DNA from 3 places in the Blautia fusiformis genome. Region 1 is predicted to be linked to each of the others. Evidence: riboswitches for the same ligand, from Rfam matches in the RefSeq annotation. Region 1 holds a riboswitch; each other region holds the start of a gene.

Region 1 (6,494 bases):
ATGAACTGCGCCTTCCGCATAGGCGGACAGACTTTTTATATGAAACAATTTATAAGCGATAACGCTGTATACATCCTTCAGTGACAGATCCGCATTTCCAAAAGTGATGGCTGCAAGTATGGAAAAAATAAGGAATCCTGCAAGTCCGATGAGAACTGCCACATACATGGATGTTCTGAGCACCTTATCTTTTTTTCTCTGTGAAGCTGTTTCTTTCACTGCATTTTCTCCGATCAGTCAAGATTTACGTCCGGATATAATCCCTTTGCAAAAGTTTCGATTCCGTCCTGGGTACGTGTTGCACTTGCATACATCTCACTGAGCATGATCGGGTAAACACGTCCGTTCTTTACTGCGTCAAGGCTCTTCAGGGACTCATCATCCTGGATCACTGCAAGCTGGCTGTTCTTAACAGTTTCCGGATCATCTCCTGCATATGGCATGTAAACCACAAAGATCACGTCAGGGTTGGCTGCGATGATATCCTCTTTTCCAACGGTGGAAGCATCCGGGTTTGCAAGAGTTGCGCCTAACTGTGTTACCATATCTCCGCCAAGGCTCTTTACGCCATAGTTTGTGATGTCATCTCCAAGAGGCTCCAATACCATTACGCTTGGTTTGTCTTTTACATCTGCAGTTGCAGTAAGAGTTTTGTCGATCACTGCTTTTGCATCATCAACGATAGCCTGTGCTTTGTCCTGTACATCGAAGATCTTTCCGATATTTAAGATATCTGTGAATTCATTTTCCAGTGTTCTGTCGCCGTCCGGACGAGTATTGGTGTTGTAGTAGGTGTTGCAGCCTTTGTCGATCCAGTCTGTTACATTTCCCAGATTCTTATCAGAGAAAAGAGAGCTCCAGGATAAGATCATGTCCGGCTCCAGCATTGTTACAGTTTCAAGGGATGGGGTAAATTCGTCAAGATAATTTGTTTTTGAGAATGCTTCTTTGAGATCTTCCGGAACTTCATTATCAAGACCTGCGGTAGCTACCAGGTGGTCTTCCAGACCAAGTGCGAGCATAGTCTCAATGCTTCCCTGATATACAGCAAGGACTTTTTCCGGTGCTTTTTCATAAGTGGTTTCGATTTCGTTTCCATCGTAATCATAGGTTGTGATGGTCAGAGGATATTCTGTCTTGGTTGCCTCTGCGGAAGAATCTTCGGTGTCTGCAGACTCTGTACTGTCTTCTGCTGCCGGCTGGTTGTCTTCCTTGATGGTCTCGGAGTCTGCTCTCTCTGCGGCATAAACAGCCGGAGCTGCTGATACGGTCATTGCCGCTGCCATTACCATTGCCATGATTCTTGTGGATACATACTTGTTTTTCATTTCATTTCCTCTCTTTTCGCCTGTTTTATCTCCTGTTGCCTATGGGTAACCGAAAAGATGGGGCTTCATAAAATCTGCACGGAACACTTTGTACGGAAGCTCCCACTTACATACTGTCAAGCAGGTTTCCTGACTTACAGACTCAGAAAAAACTCTGCAAAATAAAAACTGATACACCATTCATCTTTTAGCCGATCATGAATGATGTATCAGAATTTTCTCCAGAATCTCTCTGACATCGGGATTTCGCCTTCTCACATGAGTTTCTGCAATGGCATGTGAAATCCCTTCTTCTGTATACAGTGGCCGCAACCGCTCAGGCTTTTTACCCGATTCCCTCTCACAGTATCCGGCAGCATATGTGCCGGTGATACTGTCCACTTCACAGCAATTCAATTACGCTGATACTGATTCTAACATACCGGTTTTCCAATTACAACCTTGAGGCCGGATTTTTACAGTTTTTTGCAGAAATAGTCTGCCCGGAGAGATCCCTCTCAGATCTTTTTCAGCTTGGCAAAACCGGCGAACATTTTTTTCACGCCGACTTTGTCAAAGTCTACCGTCACTTCGTAGTCTCTGCCGCCGTCTGCGATATTTTTTACGATACCGACTCCGAATTTCACATGACGGACCGTGTCTCCCTCACCATAGTCCAGGCTGTCCGCCTTCTTCACTGTGAAATCTTTTTTCTGCAGGGTGCTCTTTGCCTGGAAATTCATTTTCATCTGGGCATAGGCGCTTTTCGGAGATACGATATCATCTACCCTGGGCTTTTTCTCCTGAATGGTATGTCCAAGATCTACCAGTTCCCGTGGAACCTCCCTTACAAAACGTGACACACGGTTATACTGAGTCTCCCCACGGATCATCCGCTGTTTTGCACAGGTTAAAGTCAGTTCCTTCATGGCACGGGTGATCCCCACATAACAGAGCCTTCGCTCCTCCTCGATATCCGACGGATCACCGGACCAGATGGAAGCATACCCCGGAAAAACACCGTCCTCCATTCCCACGATAAATACATTTGGGAATTCCAGTCCCTTGGCACTGTGAAGAGTCATCAGCAGCACATAATCCTGATCCGGATCAACAGAATCGATATCTGCCACCAGTGCGATCTCCTCCAGAAATGCAGAAAGTGTTGCCGGCTGTCCGGCCTCCTCCATGGCTTCCTGGAAGGATTCTGTCTTGGAGATCAGCTCATCGATATTTTCGATCCTCGCCTGGGCCTCCTCCGTTTTCTCTGCCTCCAGTTCCTTCACATAACCGGTAAGCTCAATGACCTCTTCCAGGGTTTCACGGACTGTATAGGCCTCTGCCTTACTTTTCAGTCCCTGGATAAAGGATACAAAATCATTGATCTTTCCTGCTGCCCTGCCAATGGACGGTACTTCCTCCACCACGCGGAGCGCATCGTAAAAGCTCAGGTTCATCATATCCGCATAGTCCTGGACACGGCCGATGCTGGTGAGCCCGATCCCTCTTTTTGGCACATTTAAGATTCTGCGCACAGCCAGATCATCACTGGCATTGTCAATGGTCTTCAGATAGCTTAACAGATCCTTGATCTCTTTGCGGGCATAAAAATTCACACCGCCGACAATCTTATAAGGAACATTTGCCAGGAGAAATTTCTCCTCAAAGAGACGGGACTGGGCATTGGTCCGATAAAGTACTGCACAGTCCTTGTACTGGAATTTCCCGTTGCGGCGCCCCTGGATGATCTCTCCTGCAACATACTCCGCTTCCTCAAATCCGTTGTTGAACTGACGGAAATGTACTTTATCGCCCTCTTCGTTCTCTGTCCAGAGGCGTTTTTCCTTACGCTCTGTGTTGTTGACGATCACCTCATTGGCTGCATTGAGGATATTCTGGGTAGAACGGTAATTCTGTTCCAGGCGCACCACCTTAGCCTCAGGAAAAACCTTCTCAAAGCCTAAGATATTCCCGATATTTGCTCCACGAAAACGATAGATGGACTGATCATCATCACCAACCACACAGAGATTCTTGTATTTCTCAGCAAGAAGACTTACAAATTTAAACTGGGCAGTATTGGTATCCTGATACTCATCCACCATAATATATTTAAAACGTTCCTGATAATAGTCCAGGATATCCGGATTATGCTGAAAAAGCTCCACAGTCTTCACGATCAGGTCATCAAAATCCAGTGCATTGTTTCCCCGGAGGATAGACTGATATTCCTTATACATACCGGCAATCTTCCGTGCATCCGGATCACCGCCCGCATTCAGCTCCATCTCTTCCGGTGTGATCATTTCATCCTTGGCATGGGAAATCTCAGCAAGAACGCCTCGTTCCTTGTAAATCTTGGTATTGATATCAAATTTCCGGAAGATTTCCTTCATGACTGTTTTCTGGTCGTCGGCATCATAAATGGTAAAATTACTGCCAAAGCCCAGCACCTCAATATGTCTGCGCAGGATCCTCACGCAGGCGGAATGGAAGGTGGAGACCCATACGCTCTCCGCACCCATTCCCGCAATTTTATTCACACGTTCCCGCATCTCACTGGCGGCCTTGTTGGTAAAGGTGATCGCCAGGATATTCCATGGGTTTACACCCTTTTCTTCCATTAAATAGGCGATCCTGTGGGTCAGCACTCTTGTTTTTCCGGAACCGGCTCCTGCGAGGATCAGAAGTGGTCCCTCTGTATGTACGGCAGCTTCCCGCTGCATAGGATTCAATGTGTCCAAAGCATCATGTATACTCATTTTGATCTCCATTTCTTTTTCCATATGAACAGTATCTTTATATACTATCATGACTTTACTTTCCGGTAAACCCACCTCTCTGAAAAAAAGTTTCTTTACAAGTAGTATTTAAAACTATATAATAGGGAGCAGAGGTGATAATGCGATGACAGAAAACGAAAAAGAAATGATGAACAGCATTTTTGCAAAAATTGCTGAGCTTGATTATATAAAACCCGATGAAATTCCCAATATTGCTCTTTACATGGATCAGGTCACAACCTTTATGGAAGATAATCTCGCTTCCACCAAGCGTCATAATGATGACAAGATCCTGACCAAGACCATGATCAACAATTACGCAAAGAACAAGCTCCTTCCCCCGCCGGAAAAAAAGCGGTATTCCCGGGAGCATCTGCTGATGCTGATCTTTATCTACTATTTTAAGAATATCCTCTCTATCAGTGATATCCAGACCCTTCTGGGACCGATCACCGAGAAATACTTCAAGTCCGTTACAGAAAAGGACATGACTTACATCTACCAGGAGGTTTTCAGTATGGAGCAGTCACAGATCCGTTACCTGGAAAAGGATCTTATGCGCCGTTTCAAAAGTGCCGGAGAAATTTTTGAGGACGCCGACCCGGAGGATAAGGAATTCCTTCACCAGTTTTCCTTTATCTGTCTTCTTAGCTTCGACGTATACATGAAAAAAATGATCATCGAAAACATGATCGACCACATGAATTCCTCAAAAGATACGGATTCCTCAAAAAAAGACAAATAATATCCGGATCTCACATCCGGTCATAAACGTGCGTCGCCGGGCGCACCGAAAAAAAAGAGACAGACGCACGATCGCCTGTCTCTTTTTCGTTACAGCATTATCCGTTATCATCACGGTATGGACGTAAGCCTTATTCTGCTTCGCCGCCCTGCTCCCCGTTATCCTTCTTCATACGTGCAAATACCATCTCATAACCATCATTTCCATAGTTCAGGGAACGGTTCACACGGCTGATCGTAGCTGTGGAAGCTCCTGTTTTCTCGGAAATATCAAGGTATGTACGCTTATCAGTAAGCATCTTGGCTACCTCGAAGCGCTGAGATAAAGAAAGCAGCTCATTGATGGTGCACACATCCTCAAAAAATGTATAACACTCTTCCTTGTCCTTCAGGCACAGGATCGCTTCAAAAAGATGATCCACAGCCTCCGTCCTGATTTTTTTGCTCATTGTTACGCTCCTTTAAAATACATGAATTTCGTCTAATACAATACTGATATTTTAACACTCTAAATCGTGATAAGCAAGCCTTTTAGGAAAATTTAATAAACTATTTCTCTTTTTTGTCTTTCTATGGCGGACACATGATTTTCCCATTTCCACTGCCCCGGAAAACATTTGGGATTTGCTTTTTCTGCTGTGATTGGGTATACTTAAAGTAATATCCAAAAGAAAAGGAGACTTATCAAATGAATCGTTTTTTCAACATGGACAACAAATTCTTCGTGTTCATGGGACGCGTAGCAGACCTGCTTCTTCTGAATTTTCTGTGCATCCTCTGCTGCATTCCGGTTGTCACCGCAGGCGCCTCCATAACAGCTCTCTACTATGTCACACTAAAGATGGCAAGAGACGAGGAATCCTATATTGCCCGCAGCTTTTTCCACTCCTTCAAACAGAACTTCAAACAGGCGACCATCATCAATATCATCATGCTCCTCACCGCTGCTGTTCTGTTTATCGATCTTCGGATCGCCAGAGTCGGAAGCGGAGCTATGTACAAAGGACTTTTCAGTCTGTTCATTGCATTTGCACTGATCTATGCGATGATCCTTCTGTACATTTATCCGATCCTTTCCAAATTTTTTAATTCCGTCAAGAATACCTTTGTAAATGCATTCCTGATGTCCGTCCGCCATCTTCCGCTGACACTTTTGATGCTTGTGATCTCTGCGTCCCCACTCCTACTGATGTGGCTTTTTGCTTATGTGAGCTACGCACGGTTTACATCCATCCTGATCATGCTTTTTATTCTGATGGGATTTTCCACGCTGGCGTACTGGAAATCAAAGATCTTTGTAAAGATCTTCGATAACTATATACCGAAAGATGAAAACGAAGAAAACGGCGAAGAGAAAAACGAACCGAAAGAGGCATAATGAAGCGCTGGAACGACAAGCCTTATCACTCTCTGGACTATATGCTCCGGGAACGGTACGGCGAAAAGGTCTACCGGGTTGCATTAAACGGCGGCATGTCCTGTCCCAACCGTGACGGCACCCTGGGCAAAAAAGGCTGCATCTTCTGCAGCCAGGGCGGAAGCGGAGATTTTGCAGCAAACGCCGCTCTTTCCATTACAGAGCAGATCAACACACAGATCAAAAGTCTCTCTTCCAAACGCCCAATCCATAAATATATCGCCTATTTTCAGGCATATACAA
Region 2 (6,494 bases), on a different contig from region 1:
ATGGCACGGCATATCGGCGTAAAATATGTAGTCCGTTCCACAACCGCCACAGGTGGCGCCTATAATTATGCTTCTTCTCTTGGAATTCCAAGTATTCTTATCGAAAGAGGCGGACACAGCTACTGGACCTGGGAGGAAGTAGAACAGGATAAAAGAGATGTCCGTCACCTTGTTTTTCATCTCCAGGGAAAGACGTGTCATGGTCTGAAGCATTACCGTCAGATGCTTCTTGAAAATGTAGTCTATGAATATGCGCCGTATACCGGATGCTGGTATCCATCCAAGAAGCCTGGAGAGTACTTCTTTAAGGGGGAAGAACTGGGTGAACTGAGAGATTACTATGGAAATTTACTTTACACGTCTATTGCAACTGAAAACGGAGTCGTACTTTATCAGACAGCCAGCCTGAATATCATTGAAGACGGACCGATGATCGCATATGCGGCGATCACAGATACTCTGACCTGATAGTAAACAATCTTTTCAGAACGCTTCTGTCTGAAAACATATTGAAACAGTAAGAAAACCGGGTTTTACCATTTGCTATTCTATTTGTAAAAACAGCGAGGTAAAATCCGTGTTTTTTTAGCAGATCAGATAAATTTAATTGTCAAATCCCCAATGGGGGATATATACAATTCAAGCATCTTTAACAAAATTTATGAGTTTTCAAAAAATATAACATTTTTCCATAGACATAAACTATAGTTTTATCGTATAATATTTAGGTAATTTAACAGCATTTGCTGATTTTCACATCAGCCGTTGTAAGTTCCGAGAGGATTAATAGGGAAACCGGTGTAAATCCGGTACGATCCCGTCACTGTAAGGGGGAATCCTCAGACAAAATACCACTGGTCGAGTGCGTGAGAAATAGACCGGGAAGGTGTCTGAGGGTAAGGATCCTAAGTCAGGAGACCTGCTTGCAATTGTTTTAAAATGATTCTTACGGAAGATAGGAAGCATATTTTTTTATGTGCCCGTATTTCATCGCGGGCTTTTTTCGTGCAAATTTCTAAAATTCCATGCATGTTCTGCATAATAAGAATCCAGTAGTTTTTTTATCTAACTCAATTAAAACGGCAATGTTAAAATCGCATCAAATGAGGAAAGGAGTAAAACGTGACAAAGAAACAAATAGGAAAAAGATTTCTCCAGATCATCATTGTATTATTTGGAATCAGCTTTTTCACATTTGGACTGACCTACCTGTCACCTGGTGATCCTGCGGAGATCATGCTGACAGAATGTGGTAATCTTCCGACACCGGAGCTTCTGGAACAAACAAGACATGAGCTTGGCCTTGATCAGCCCTTTCTCGTGCAGTATGGTTCCTGGCTGAAGGGTGTTGTTACAGGAGATATGGGACAGTCCTATTCTTTCAAAATGCCGGTAACGGATAAACTGGTATCCTGTTTCTGGCCAACGCTGAGGATGTCTTTGCTGGCACTTTTGATGATGGTCATTATTTCCATACCGCTTGGAATCCTGGCCGCTGTATATCAGAACAAATTCCCGGATTATTTTGTGAGAGGAATTACCTTTGTGGGAGTATCTGTTCCAAGCTTCTGGCTGGGCCTGATCCTTCTCAGTATCTTTGGTGTTCAGCTTCGCTGGATCAATGTAGCAGGAGGAAGTACGGATTTCAAGTCTATGATCCTTCCGGCACTGACTCTTGCACTTGCCATGTCTGCGAAATATACCCGCCAGGTAAGAAGTGCGGTGCTGGAGGAGCTTCACCAGGATTATGTGACCGGTGCAAGAATGCGTGGAATCAAAGAAAGCGTGATCCTTTGGAAACACGTTCTTCCTAATGTAATGCTTCCGCTGGTAACACTGCTGGGTCTTTCCCTTGGAAGCCTCCTTGGAGGTACCGCAGTTGTAGAGATCATTTACAACTGGCCTGGTATGGGAAATATGGCAGTAAAGGCAATTTCCTGTCGTGACTATCCTCTTGTACAGGGCTATGTACTCTGGATCGCGATCCTGTACATGTGCATCAACCTGCTTGTGGATCTGTCCTACACTTATCTCGATCCAAGACTTAAGGAGGATAGATAATTGAAAAAGGTATTACGAGTATTTAAAGAAAATAAACAGTTCACTCTTTTCTTCATTCTGGGCCTGGTGGTAATTGGCGTTGCGATCTTCGCACCGCAGCTTGCGCCATATGATCCGCTGAATGCAGTTATGACTGAATCACTGCAGGAGCCGAGTTCCGCTCATCCGTTCGGAACGGATAAACTTGGACGAGATCTTCTTTCCCGTGTTATTTTCGGAACAAGAACTTCCCTGATCATGACATTATGTCTGGTTGCGGTGATTTTTGTGATCGGTACATTTTTAGGAGTTATTGCCGGATATTTCGGTGGCGTTGTGGACGCGGTGATTATGCGTATCGCAGATATGATGATCTCTTTCCCCGGCCTTGTACTGGCCATCGCCATTGCCGGTATGCTGGGACCAAACCTGGTAAATGCCGTTATCTCCATCGCGGCTGTAAGCTGGACGAAGTATGCCCGCCTTGCAAGAAGTATGGTTTTGAAAGTCAAGAAGAGTCTTTATATAGAAGCTGCAGTGGTAAACGGAACAAAGACCTGGAAAATTCTTCTTGTACACGTTCTTCCGAACATGGTAACCCAGATGGTGGTAACTGCGGCAGCAGATATCGGAACCATGATGCTGGAGCTGGCTTCCCTTTCATTCCTGGGATTTGGTGCAACTGCGCCGACACCGGAGTGGGGACTGATGCTGAATGAAGGAAGAACTTACATGGCAAAAGCGCCATGGCTTATGATCTACCCTGGTATTGCGATCGTGATCTGTGTTGTTGTTTTCAATATGCTTGGAGACAGCATCCGTGATGTACTGGATCCGCGCCAGGATTAAAAAACGTTTCTGTAACAAACCAACACCAATAATCAGTATATTTATCTTTAGGAGGATGAAATGAGAAATAACGTAGTTAAAAAAGTGCTGGCTGCTACACTTGCATGTATGATGACTTTTTCTATGACAACAGTGGCTCAGGCAAAGGGCGATAAGAGCAGTGATAAGGAAATCACGATTGGAGTAACAAGCTTTGCAGATACACTTGAGCCGACAGAGCAGTATTTCAGCTGGGTTGTATCCCGTTATGCGATCGGTGAGTGCCTTACAAAATTCGATGAGAACGGTGATATCGTTCCATGTCTTGCAGAAGAGTGGGACAACAGTGAAGATGGAAAAACATGGACATTCAAGATCCGTGAGGGTGTAAAATTCTCCAACGGCGATGATATGACACCGGAGATGGTAAAAGCTTCCATCGAGCGTACAGCTGAGAAGAGCGACCGTGTTCCGGAGTTCTTTGACCTTGATAGTATTGAAGTTGACGGACAGAACCTGATCTTCCACCTGAACAGAGCAAACGCAAACATGGCCGGATGCCTTGCAGACCCGCTGTTTCTGATCGTTGATACAAATGTTGATGATTCCACATTTGCAATGGAAGGACCGATCTGTACAGGACCTTATGCAGTAGAGTCTTTCAGCCCGACAGACTCCTGCGTTGTAGTAAAGAATGAGAACTACTGGGATGGCGAAGTTCCGCTTGACAGAGTTACTCTGAAATGTGTCGATGACCAGACAACACGTTCCATGGCTCTTCAGACAGGCGAGATCGATATCGCTTACAACCTGAAAACAGAGAACCTGGTTGAGTTTGAGGGAAATGACAATTACGACATCCAGGAGCTTCAGTCTCTTCGTTCTACTTATGCATTCATGAACCAGAATGAGGATCATGCACTCAGCGACAAGGCACTTCGTCAGGCACTTCTCCGTGGACTTGACAAAGAGACATACTGCAACACTCTTCTTGAGGGTGGTGCAACAGCTGGTAAAGCACCGGTTCCGCCAACACTTGACTTTGGATTTGATGATCTTAACGATGAAAACTCTTACGATCCGGACAGCGCTAAAAAGATCCTCGAGGATGCTGGATACAAAGATGTTGATGGCGACGGATATGTAGAGACTCCGGACGGAGATCCGCTTGTTCTTGATTTTGTTATCTACACAAGCCGTGCAGAGCTTGGTGTATACGCACAGGCAGCACAGGCCAGCCTGAAAGAGATCGGTATCAACGTAAACCTGAATACAGTAAGTTATGAGACACTTCTTGACATGAGAGATTCCGGACAGTATGACCTTCTTATCTGGAACGTACTGGTTGCCAACACCGGTGACCCGGAGAACTACTTAAGAGAGAACTGGTACAGCTCTTCTGCAAACAACACTGCAGGATATAACAATCCGGATGTAGATAAGCTTCTTGATGAGCTTGCTCAGACATTTGATGAGGATAAGAGAAAAGATCTCATCGTTGACATCCAGCAGGATATCATGGACGATGCAGCAACTGTATTCTTCGGATATGAGACAACTTATCTCTTCTCCAATAAGAAGGTAACTGGCGTTAAGATGTATCCGATGGACTACTACTGGCTGACAAAGGATATCACTCTTGCCGAGTAAAGGAGCGTTTATTTATGCTTGAAATCAAGGATCTTTCCGTTCAGTACGGAAAGCAGGCACCTATCATTGAGCATTTCAATCTTTCCATGAAGAAAGGTGAGATCATCAGTGTAGTAGGAGAGAGTGGAAGTGGAAAAACAACTGTTATCCGTGCTGTTCTCGGCGCACTTGCCGGGGGCGGCCGGGTAAGTGCCGGTGATATCCAGTTCAACGGAAAATCTCTGCTTTCCAATACAAAGGATGAATGGAGAAAATTAAGAGGTACCCGTATTTCCATGATCTTCCAGGACTGCGGTGGAACCTTAAACCCGATTCGTAAGATTGGCAGTCAGTATGTGGAGTATATTTGTACACATACTGACGTATCCAAAGCAGAAGCATGGAAAAAAGGCTGCTCCATGCTTCAGAAAATGCGTCTTCCAGACGCGGAAAATATCATGAAAAGTTATCCTCACCAGCTTTCCGGTGGTATGCGCCAGCGAGTTGGTATTGCCATGGCTATGACTTTTAACCCGGAACTGCTTCTTGCAGATGAGCCGACCAGTGCCCTGGATGTAACCACGCAGGCACAGATCGTACGCCAGATGATGGAACTCCGTGATGATTTCGGAACGGGTATCATCATCGTTACCCATAACATCGGTGTTGCAGCCTATATGGCTGACCAGCTGGTAGTTATGCAGCATGGAAAAGTTGTGGATCAGGGAACCCGTGATGAAGTTATGAATCACCCGACCAGTGATTATACTAAGAAACTGCTGGCTGCAGTGCCGGAAATGGAGGGACAGCGTTATGTTTAATGAATCTGATATCGTACTTAGTGCGAAGCATATCGTAAAGCAGTTCCCGGCTTCCGGCGGCAGAACCTTAACAGCCTGTAACGATGTAAACTTAAATGTATATAAAGGAAAAACTCTGGGAATCGTAGGAGAGAGTGGCTGCGGTAAATCAACATTTGTCCGTATGGTCATTTCCCTTGACAAGCCGACCAGCGGTGAGATCCTTTACCATGGAAAAAATCTTGCAGATCTTTCCAAAAAGGAAACCTGGCTGAACCGTCAGAACATGCAGATGGTATTCCAGGATCCGCTTGCTTCTTTTGATCCGAAAATGAAGATCGTGGACATTCTTACAGAGCCACTGATCAATTATGGGAAACTGAAAAAAAGTGAAAAAGAAGCCAAGGCCAGAGAACTTCTGGAGATGGTAGAGCTTCCTGGAGATTTTGTAGACCGTTATCCCCATAACATGAGTGGTGGTCAGAGACAGCGTATTAGTATTGCACGTGCACTTTCTCTGGAACCGGAGATTCTGGTATGTGATGAGGCTACCTCTGCACTGGATGTTTCTGTACAGGAATCCGTGATCCAGCTTCTTGTGCGCCTTCAGAAAGAAAAGAATATCAGTATGCTGTTTATCTGTCATGACCTGGCGCTGATTCGTTCTTTTGCTCATCAGATCGCAGTTATGTATCTTGGAAATATTGTAGAGGTAATTCCTGGGGAGGATGTTGCGAAAAACTCTCTCCATCCGTATACACAGGCACTTCTGGGAGCACAGTTTTCCATTCATATGGATCAGCACAAAAAGATCGAGAGTATTGAGAGTGAGGCACCAAGTCCTCTGGACGTTCCTCACGGATGCCCGTTCCAGAACCGCTGTGAGCATTGCATGGAAAAATGTAAAACAACAAGGCCTGTACTTAAGGAAATGGAAGCAGGACATGAAGTTGCCTGCCATTATGTAACTGAGAAATAAAGAAAGGCAAAAAACAGTATGACATTTAAAAACTTAAAAATATTAGGCATTCTGCTGTTGATGCTTGCTGTTTTTGCTGTCAGCGGAAAAAAAGTTTCTGCTGCTGTGGAAGACGGAGATCTTCAGTATACGATCGGTGTTGTAGTATATAATCAGGACAGCCCGGAAATGAACATGTTTATGAGCTATTACAGGGATTATATCCAGCAGGGATTCCC
Region 3 (6,494 bases), on a different contig from region 1:
CGTTAAATGTAGAAAAAGGAAGAATCACCGGTCTGGTTGGAGAGAACGGAGCCGGTAAGAGTACTTTGTTCAAGGCAGTGCTCGGACTCATTTCTTATGATGCCGGTGAGATAAAGATCCTGGGAAAAATACCGGAAGAGTTAAGTGAAAAAGAGAAAGAAGAGCTGGGAGTTGTCCTGGCAGAAACCGGATTCAGTGGATACTTGAAAGGGAAAGATGTTGAGGCAGTCCTTGCCAAATTATATCCAAAGTTTGAAGCAGAAAAATTTCATCAGATGTGTGAAGAATATCAGATTCCGTTGGATAAATTTATAAAAGAGTACTCAACAGGAATGAAAGCAAAGCTGAATCTGATCGTTGCATTGACACATCAGGCAGAATTCCTGATGCTGGATGAGCCGACAGCAGGGCTTGATGTCGGAGCGAGGGAAAGGATGCTGGATATTTTAAGAGAGTATATGGAAGAAGAGCCGGAGAGAAGTATCCTGATCAGCTCACATATTTCTTCGGACTTAGAACATCTGTGTGATGACATTTATGTGATACATAAAGGAAAGATTGTACTTCATGAAGCGATGGATACGATTCTTGAAAAATATGCAGTGTTGAAGGTCAGTGAGGAACAATATCAGGCAGTGGACAAAAGGTATCTTTTGAAAGAGAAAAAAGAGTTTTTTGGAGTTGCCTGTCTGACGAACGAGAAGCAGTATTATATAGAAAATTATCCGGAAATCGTAGTAGAGAGCGGATCACTCGATCAGGTGATCCTGATGTTGACAGGAGGCGAAAGATGATGAAAGGAATCAGAGGGCTTTTGGAAAAGGATTTTCGATTGTTTTTTCGACAGGGTGGTAATCTTTTTTTGGTGTTAGTGTTTGTAGCATTGTTTTTTATACTTACAGGAAAAAAGGCAGCTGCTTTCATTGCAATGTATATCCCATCTGTTCTGGCGATATATTCAGGTAATACGATCAGTTATGATGAAAATGGCCATGGTTACACATATTTATTTTCTTTACCCGTAAATAAAAAAATATATGTCAGAGAAAAATATATTTTTTCCTTTATCATGACAGCATGTGGATGGTGCATTGGAATGATCTGTGCAGGAATTATGGTACTCATAAATCCTGAAGAGGTGTTTGATCTGGAAATGCTGGCAATGGAGTTGATCACATTTTTTGTGTTTCAGGCAATTGCGGGAATTATGATCGCGATCAGGATAAGGTTCGAAGGAGAGAAAGGGCGAATTGTGCTGCCAATCGCAATTTTAATTATTTTTGCGATTTGTTATACAATTAGATCTTTTGTGAAGACTAACTTGGGATTAAAAGAAAGTATTCTGCATATGATAGGGGGAATAGGGGATCTTGAAATCGGGATTGCCCTCATTGTGCTAAGTCTGCTTATATGGTTTGCTTCGTATAAGTATAGTATGAGCGCCATGAAGAAGAAAGAGTTTTAAGATAGGCGTGGCAAAGATGATCCATTAAAAATAATGATTATAAAGATGTAATAGCTACCAAAAATATGAGAAAAACTTTGTGAAAAAATAGGCTTGTGTTTCGTAAGAGTCCCTTGTAAAATAGCGGTCAAGGATGAAAAGAAAAGGAGATTCTTATGGGAACTAATGAAAAAGATATGACTGCCGGATCTCCCGGAAAACTGATCATAACTTTTGCCATACCAATGATGCTTGGAAATATTTTTCAGCAGTTTTATACAATGGCAGACACCATGATCGTCGGACAAGTGGTAGGAGTTAAAGCACTGGCGGCAGTAGGTGCCGGAGATTGGCTGGTATGGCTGGTGTTGGGGATTATGACAGGTATCACACAGGGTTTTTCTATTCTTGTATCTCAGTATTATGGAGCAAGGGAAAAGGAAAATCTGAAATGTGCAGTAGCGAAAAGCTATATCATGACAGCATTACTGTCTGTGGTCGTACTCGCAGTAAGTGAAGGTACAGTTTATCATGTTCTTTTATTTTTACAGACACCGGATAATGTCATTGATCTGACAATGCTATATTTGCGGCTGATCTTTGCAGGAATCCCGATCATAGCTGCTTATAATATATTTGCAGCGATCCTTCGGGCACTTGGAAACAGCAGATCTCCGTTGATCGCAATGACAGTGGCAGCAGTGATCAATGTGGGACTGGATTTGTTATTTGTGGCGGTTTTTGGCTGGGGTATAGCCGGAGCAGCAGTGGCGACCGTTATCGCGCAGGGATTTTCTGCCTTGTACTGTTTGATCGTATTACGTAAAATCCCGGATATCCGCCTGGAAAAGAAGGACTTTTACAGGCAGCCCTCTATGAGCCTGCGGCTTTTGGAACTGGCGGTTCCTCTTGCGATACAGAATGTGATCATCTCCGTGGGAGGACTTGTGGTACAGTATGTGATCAATGGATTTGGTTTTCTGTTTGTGGCGGGATTTACGGCATCGAACAAGCTGTATGGGGTTTTGGAGATGGCTGCCGTTTCATATGGATATGCTATTACAACCTATGTGGGCCAGAATCTTGGTGCAAAAAAATACCAGAGGATTCGAAAAGGCGTGCGCAGCGGCACTTATATGGCAGTGCTCACTTCGGCTTTCATTTCCGGCATGATGGTACTGTTTGGACGTAATGTACTGTCCCTGTTTGTATCCGGTGAACCGGATCAGACCCGACAGGTATTGGATATAGCATATAAGTATTTGTTTATCATGGCTGTCTTTTTGTGGGTGCTGTATCTGCTGTATGTGTATCGTTCCGCTATCCAGGGCCTGGGTAATACTTTGATTCCGCTTGCCAGCGGCATTGCAGAATTTATAATGCGTGTCAGTGTTGCGCTGCTGCTGCCAAAACTGATCGGTGAAGATGGAATATACTATGCAGAGATCTGTGCATGGAGCAGTGCAGCTGTTTTATTATTCGTAAGTTATATGATCATTATACGGAAATATAAAGAAGTCACCGTTCATACATAATGTTATTTACTTAAGGGATCTATAATAATACAGGCAGAAAATATCCGGGTTTCACTATGAAACGTTCAGATATTTTATATTTGACAAAAAACTATTTATATAAAAAGAAAAGTATGATATTATAATATTTATTCATTGCAACTATGAAAATTGAATAGTCAGAAGGGTGTACAAAGTACTTAATAAGGAATCTGGTGAAATGCCAGAACAGCCACCGCTACTGTGACAGGGACGAAAACCAAAATATCACTGGAGAGATCCGGGAAGATGGTAAGTAGGAAGAACTGGAGTCAGGAGACTTGCCTTTTTGACAGAAGAATTCTGATTCGGATGGGATACAGAAGGAATAAGCTCTGCCTGAGGTGGAGGTTTGTTTTTTGTGCTGATATGATGCTGGATCATATCAGCTTTTTTTATTTTAAAAACAATAAACAGATAAAAAATGAGGAGAGATGAAGATGGGAAAAGTAATTGCAAAGCGTTTTATATTTATGATTCCGGTAGTGCTGGCGGTTACATTTATTATTTTTATGCTGAGTTTTATATCGGCAGGTGATGCTGCCAGAGTGCTGGCGGAGAAAAAATATGAGCATCCGTCACCGGAGCAGGTAGAAGAAGTACGGCATGAGGAAGGACTGGATCAGCCGGTGCTGGTACAATACGGGAAATGGCTGGATCAGGCACTTCATGGCGATTTTGGAAAATCATATTCTACCAGAAAACCGGCTTTTGAGGAATTAAAAAGATATTTTCCACAGACATTTAAACTGGCAGTTACTTCGTTTTTATTGTTGATGATCGTATCAGTCCCTCTTGGAATTTTGTCGGCAATTTATGAAAACAGAGTTCTGGATAAAGTCATTCGCATTTTGTCGTCCCTCAGTGTATCTATGCCATCTTTCTGGATCGGTCTGATGCTGCTCTATATATTTGGAGTAAAGCTAAAAGTGATTTCCGTGATCGGAGGAGATGCCGGAGGCATCCCGATTCTTGCGGCATTTGCCATGGATATCAGTTTCTTTGGAATTATGACGAGATTGATTCGTACCAATATGATACAGGTGCTGAAGCAGGATTACATACGTGCCAGCAGAGCTAAGGGATTGTCATCTGTAAATGTAATTTTGCGTCATGGTCTGAAAAATATCCTGATTCCTGTGCTGACACGTCTGGTATCAATTGTGATCGGTTTTTTCTGTGGCTCAGCTGTGATAGAAAGTATTTTTTCAATTCAGGGAATCGGAAATCTGGCATTGAAATCCGTGATCTCAAAAGATACTCCGGTGCTGCAATGTTTTATCTTTATTCTGGCTGTTGGCATTGTAGTATTAAATTTTCTTGTGGATATCGCCTATTCTGCGATTGACCGGCGAATCCAGTTAAAGTAAAGGAGAGATCATAGAATGGGAAGCAGAAGAAAGCAGAAAACAGAAAAAAGCATGATCCAGAATCTGTACTGGAAACAGGTATTCCGGTCACCGAAAACAAAAATAGGATTGATGGTGGTCATAATTTTTGCATTGGCAGCTATTTTTGCACCTGTATTAGCGCCGCATGATCCACTGCTTGTGGATGTTTCGATAAAATTAAAGAATCCGTCGGCGGCATATCCTTTAGGTACTGATCAGCTGGGACGATGTATTTTATCAAGACTTCTCTGGGGCAGCCGGTATTCACTGAGCTATAGCTTTACGGTGCTTCTGATCACTGTATGTGTCGGGGTGCCGATCGGACTGTTTGCCGGATATGTAGGTGGAAAAATCGATTCCATAATTATGAGGATCATTGATGTATTTATGGCTATGCCGGTCTTTATTGTGGCACTTGCCATTGCAGGAACCGTAGGAGCCAGCGGCGCTCATCTGATTCTGTCCTTATCGGTCGTATCCTGGGCAGAATATGCAAGGCTTGCCCGAGCATTGACACTTCAGGAAAAAAATAAAAATTATATGACCGCACTAAAAGCCGGCGGCTGCGGCCACGCAAGGATCATATTTAGGCATGTATTGAGAAATATCCTGCCATCTGTGATCGCACTGGCAACAATGGAAATCGGTTCGATCATTCTGTCAATTGCCGGTTTTTCCTTTATCGGCCTTGGTGTGCAGGCACCGACACCGGAATGGGGGATCATGCTCAGTGACAGTAGAAGTTATATCCAGACTTATCCAAGACTGATGTTTTATCCGGGCATACTGATCATGATCATTGTTCTGGCATTTAATTATCTGGGGGAGGGAATACAGAATGGAACAGCCCAAAAATGATGTCCTAAGGGTAAAAAGACTACATGTGGAGTTTCAGACATCTCACGGAATGGTTCATGCAGTAAAAGATGTCAGCCTGGAAGTAAAACGCGGAAGGATCCATGCTCTGGTGGGAGAAAGTGGAAGCGGCAAGTCAGTTACCTCTCTGACGATCATGAATCTGCTTGCAGGAAATGGAAAGGTGATATCCGGAGATGTGACACTGAACGAAAAGAGTCTTCTGAAGTTATCAGGAAAAGAAAAACGACAGTTATACGGAGACAGGATCGGAATGATCTTTCAGGATCCGACTGCTGCTCTTGATCCGCTTTTTACAGTTGAACAACTGCTTCTGGAAGGACTGAGAAAACATCGCAGAATGAGCAAAAAACAGGCAAGGGAAGCAGCGTTGGAAAGTCTGCGGATGATGAATCTGCGTGATCCGGAAGAACTGATGAAGAAAAAACCTTACGAATTGTCTGGTGGTATGTGCCAACGTGTTATGATCGCCATTGCCATGTCCATGAAACCGGATTATCTGATCGCAGATGAGCCGACGACAGCCTTGGATGTAACCGTACAGAAGCAGATCCTGGAAGAAATCTATCAGCTATCCAGGAAAGAAAATCTGGGCGTGTTATTTATTACGCATGATCTGGGTGTGGTGGCAGAGATCGCAGATGATGTTTCGATCATGAAAGACGGCGAAATAGTGGAAAACGGAACGGTTGAAGAGATCTTTTATCATCCGCAGCATTCATATACAAAAAAACTGTTGGATGCAGTTTTATAGGGGAAAAGTATGAGTACGTTACTAAAGACAGAACATTTAAAAAAATATTATGGCAAGAAAAAAATTGTGAAGGCAGTGGATGATGTAAGTCTGGAAATCCATGCAGGATCATCCATGGCCCTGATCGGTGAAAGTGGAAGTGGTAAAACTACATTCGGAAAGCTGATCGCCGGCCTGGAGAAACCTACAGATGGAAAATTCTGGTTTCAGGGACAGGAAATGCAGGATTTGTCTGAAAAGCAGTTTCGTCCATATCGCAAGAATCTTCAGATGGTCTTTCAAAGCAGCAGCGGGGTATTTGATCCTGGTTATACCATTGGAGAAAATATTCTGGAAATTTTGAAATTACATGAAAAACTGCAAGAGGGTGAGTATGAAGAGCGAGTAAAGGAGGCTTTGATCCAGACGGGGCTTGATCCGGATATCCGCAACCGTTATGTTGGACAGATTTCAGGAGGTCAGTGTCAGAGAGCTAA

What was found. Region 1 has a riboswitch for cobalamin ahead of LKD46_RS11460 (ABC transporter substrate-binding protein). Riboswitches for the same ligand answer to the same signal wherever they lie in the genome.
Region 2: another riboswitch for cobalamin. It lies ahead of nikB (nickel ABC transporter permease); the one in region 1 lies ahead of LKD46_RS11460 (ABC transporter substrate-binding protein).
Region 3: another riboswitch for cobalamin. It lies ahead of LKD46_RS13460 (ABC transporter permease); the one in region 1 lies ahead of LKD46_RS11460 (ABC transporter substrate-binding protein).

Annotation. Positions count from the first base shown of each region.
Region 1 covers NZ_JAJEPT010000012.1:120,941-127,434, reverse strand. Annotated here, with positions in the region: gene LKD46_RS11465 (FecCD family ABC transporter permease) at 1-219, opposite strand, end outside; gene LKD46_RS11460 (ABC transporter substrate-binding protein) at 234-1,328, opposite strand; cobalamin riboswitch at 1,432-1,727, opposite strand; gene pcrA (DNA helicase PcrA) at 1,826-4,069, opposite strand; gene LKD46_RS11450 (DUF1836 domain-containing protein) at 4,215-4,835, shown strand; gene LKD46_RS11445 (YerC/YecD family TrpR-related protein) at 4,966-5,283, opposite strand; gene LKD46_RS11440 (YesL family protein) at 5,523-6,212, shown strand; gene LKD46_RS11435 (tRNA modification radical SAM protein MnmL/YtqA) at 6,212-6,494, shown strand, end outside.
Region 2 covers NZ_JAJEPT010000009.1:98,100-104,593, reverse strand. Annotated here, with positions in the region: gene LKD46_RS09385 (M14 family metallopeptidase) at 1-468, shown strand, start outside; cobalamin riboswitch at 753-941, shown strand; gene nikB (nickel ABC transporter permease) at 1,123-2,061, shown strand; gene nikC (nickel transporter permease) at 2,062-2,889, shown strand; gene LKD46_RS09370 (ABC transporter substrate-binding protein) at 2,950-4,518, shown strand; gene LKD46_RS09365 (ABC transporter ATP-binding protein) at 4,533-5,318, shown strand; gene LKD46_RS09360 (ABC transporter ATP-binding protein) at 5,311-6,276, shown strand; gene LKD46_RS09355 (hypothetical protein) at 6,295-6,494, shown strand, end outside.
Region 3 covers NZ_JAJEPT010000016.1:54,491-60,984, forward strand. Annotated here, with positions in the region: gene LKD46_RS13445 (ABC transporter ATP-binding protein) at 1-794, shown strand, start outside; gene LKD46_RS13450 (ABC-2 transporter permease) at 791-1,465, shown strand; gene LKD46_RS13455 (MATE family efflux transporter) at 1,621-2,979, shown strand; cobalamin riboswitch at 3,127-3,300, shown strand; gene LKD46_RS13460 (ABC transporter permease) at 3,438-4,367, shown strand; gene nikC (nickel transporter permease) at 4,383-5,246, shown strand; gene LKD46_RS13470 (ABC transporter ATP-binding protein) at 5,227-6,018, shown strand; gene LKD46_RS13475 (oligopeptide/dipeptide ABC transporter ATP-binding protein) at 6,028-6,494, shown strand, end outside.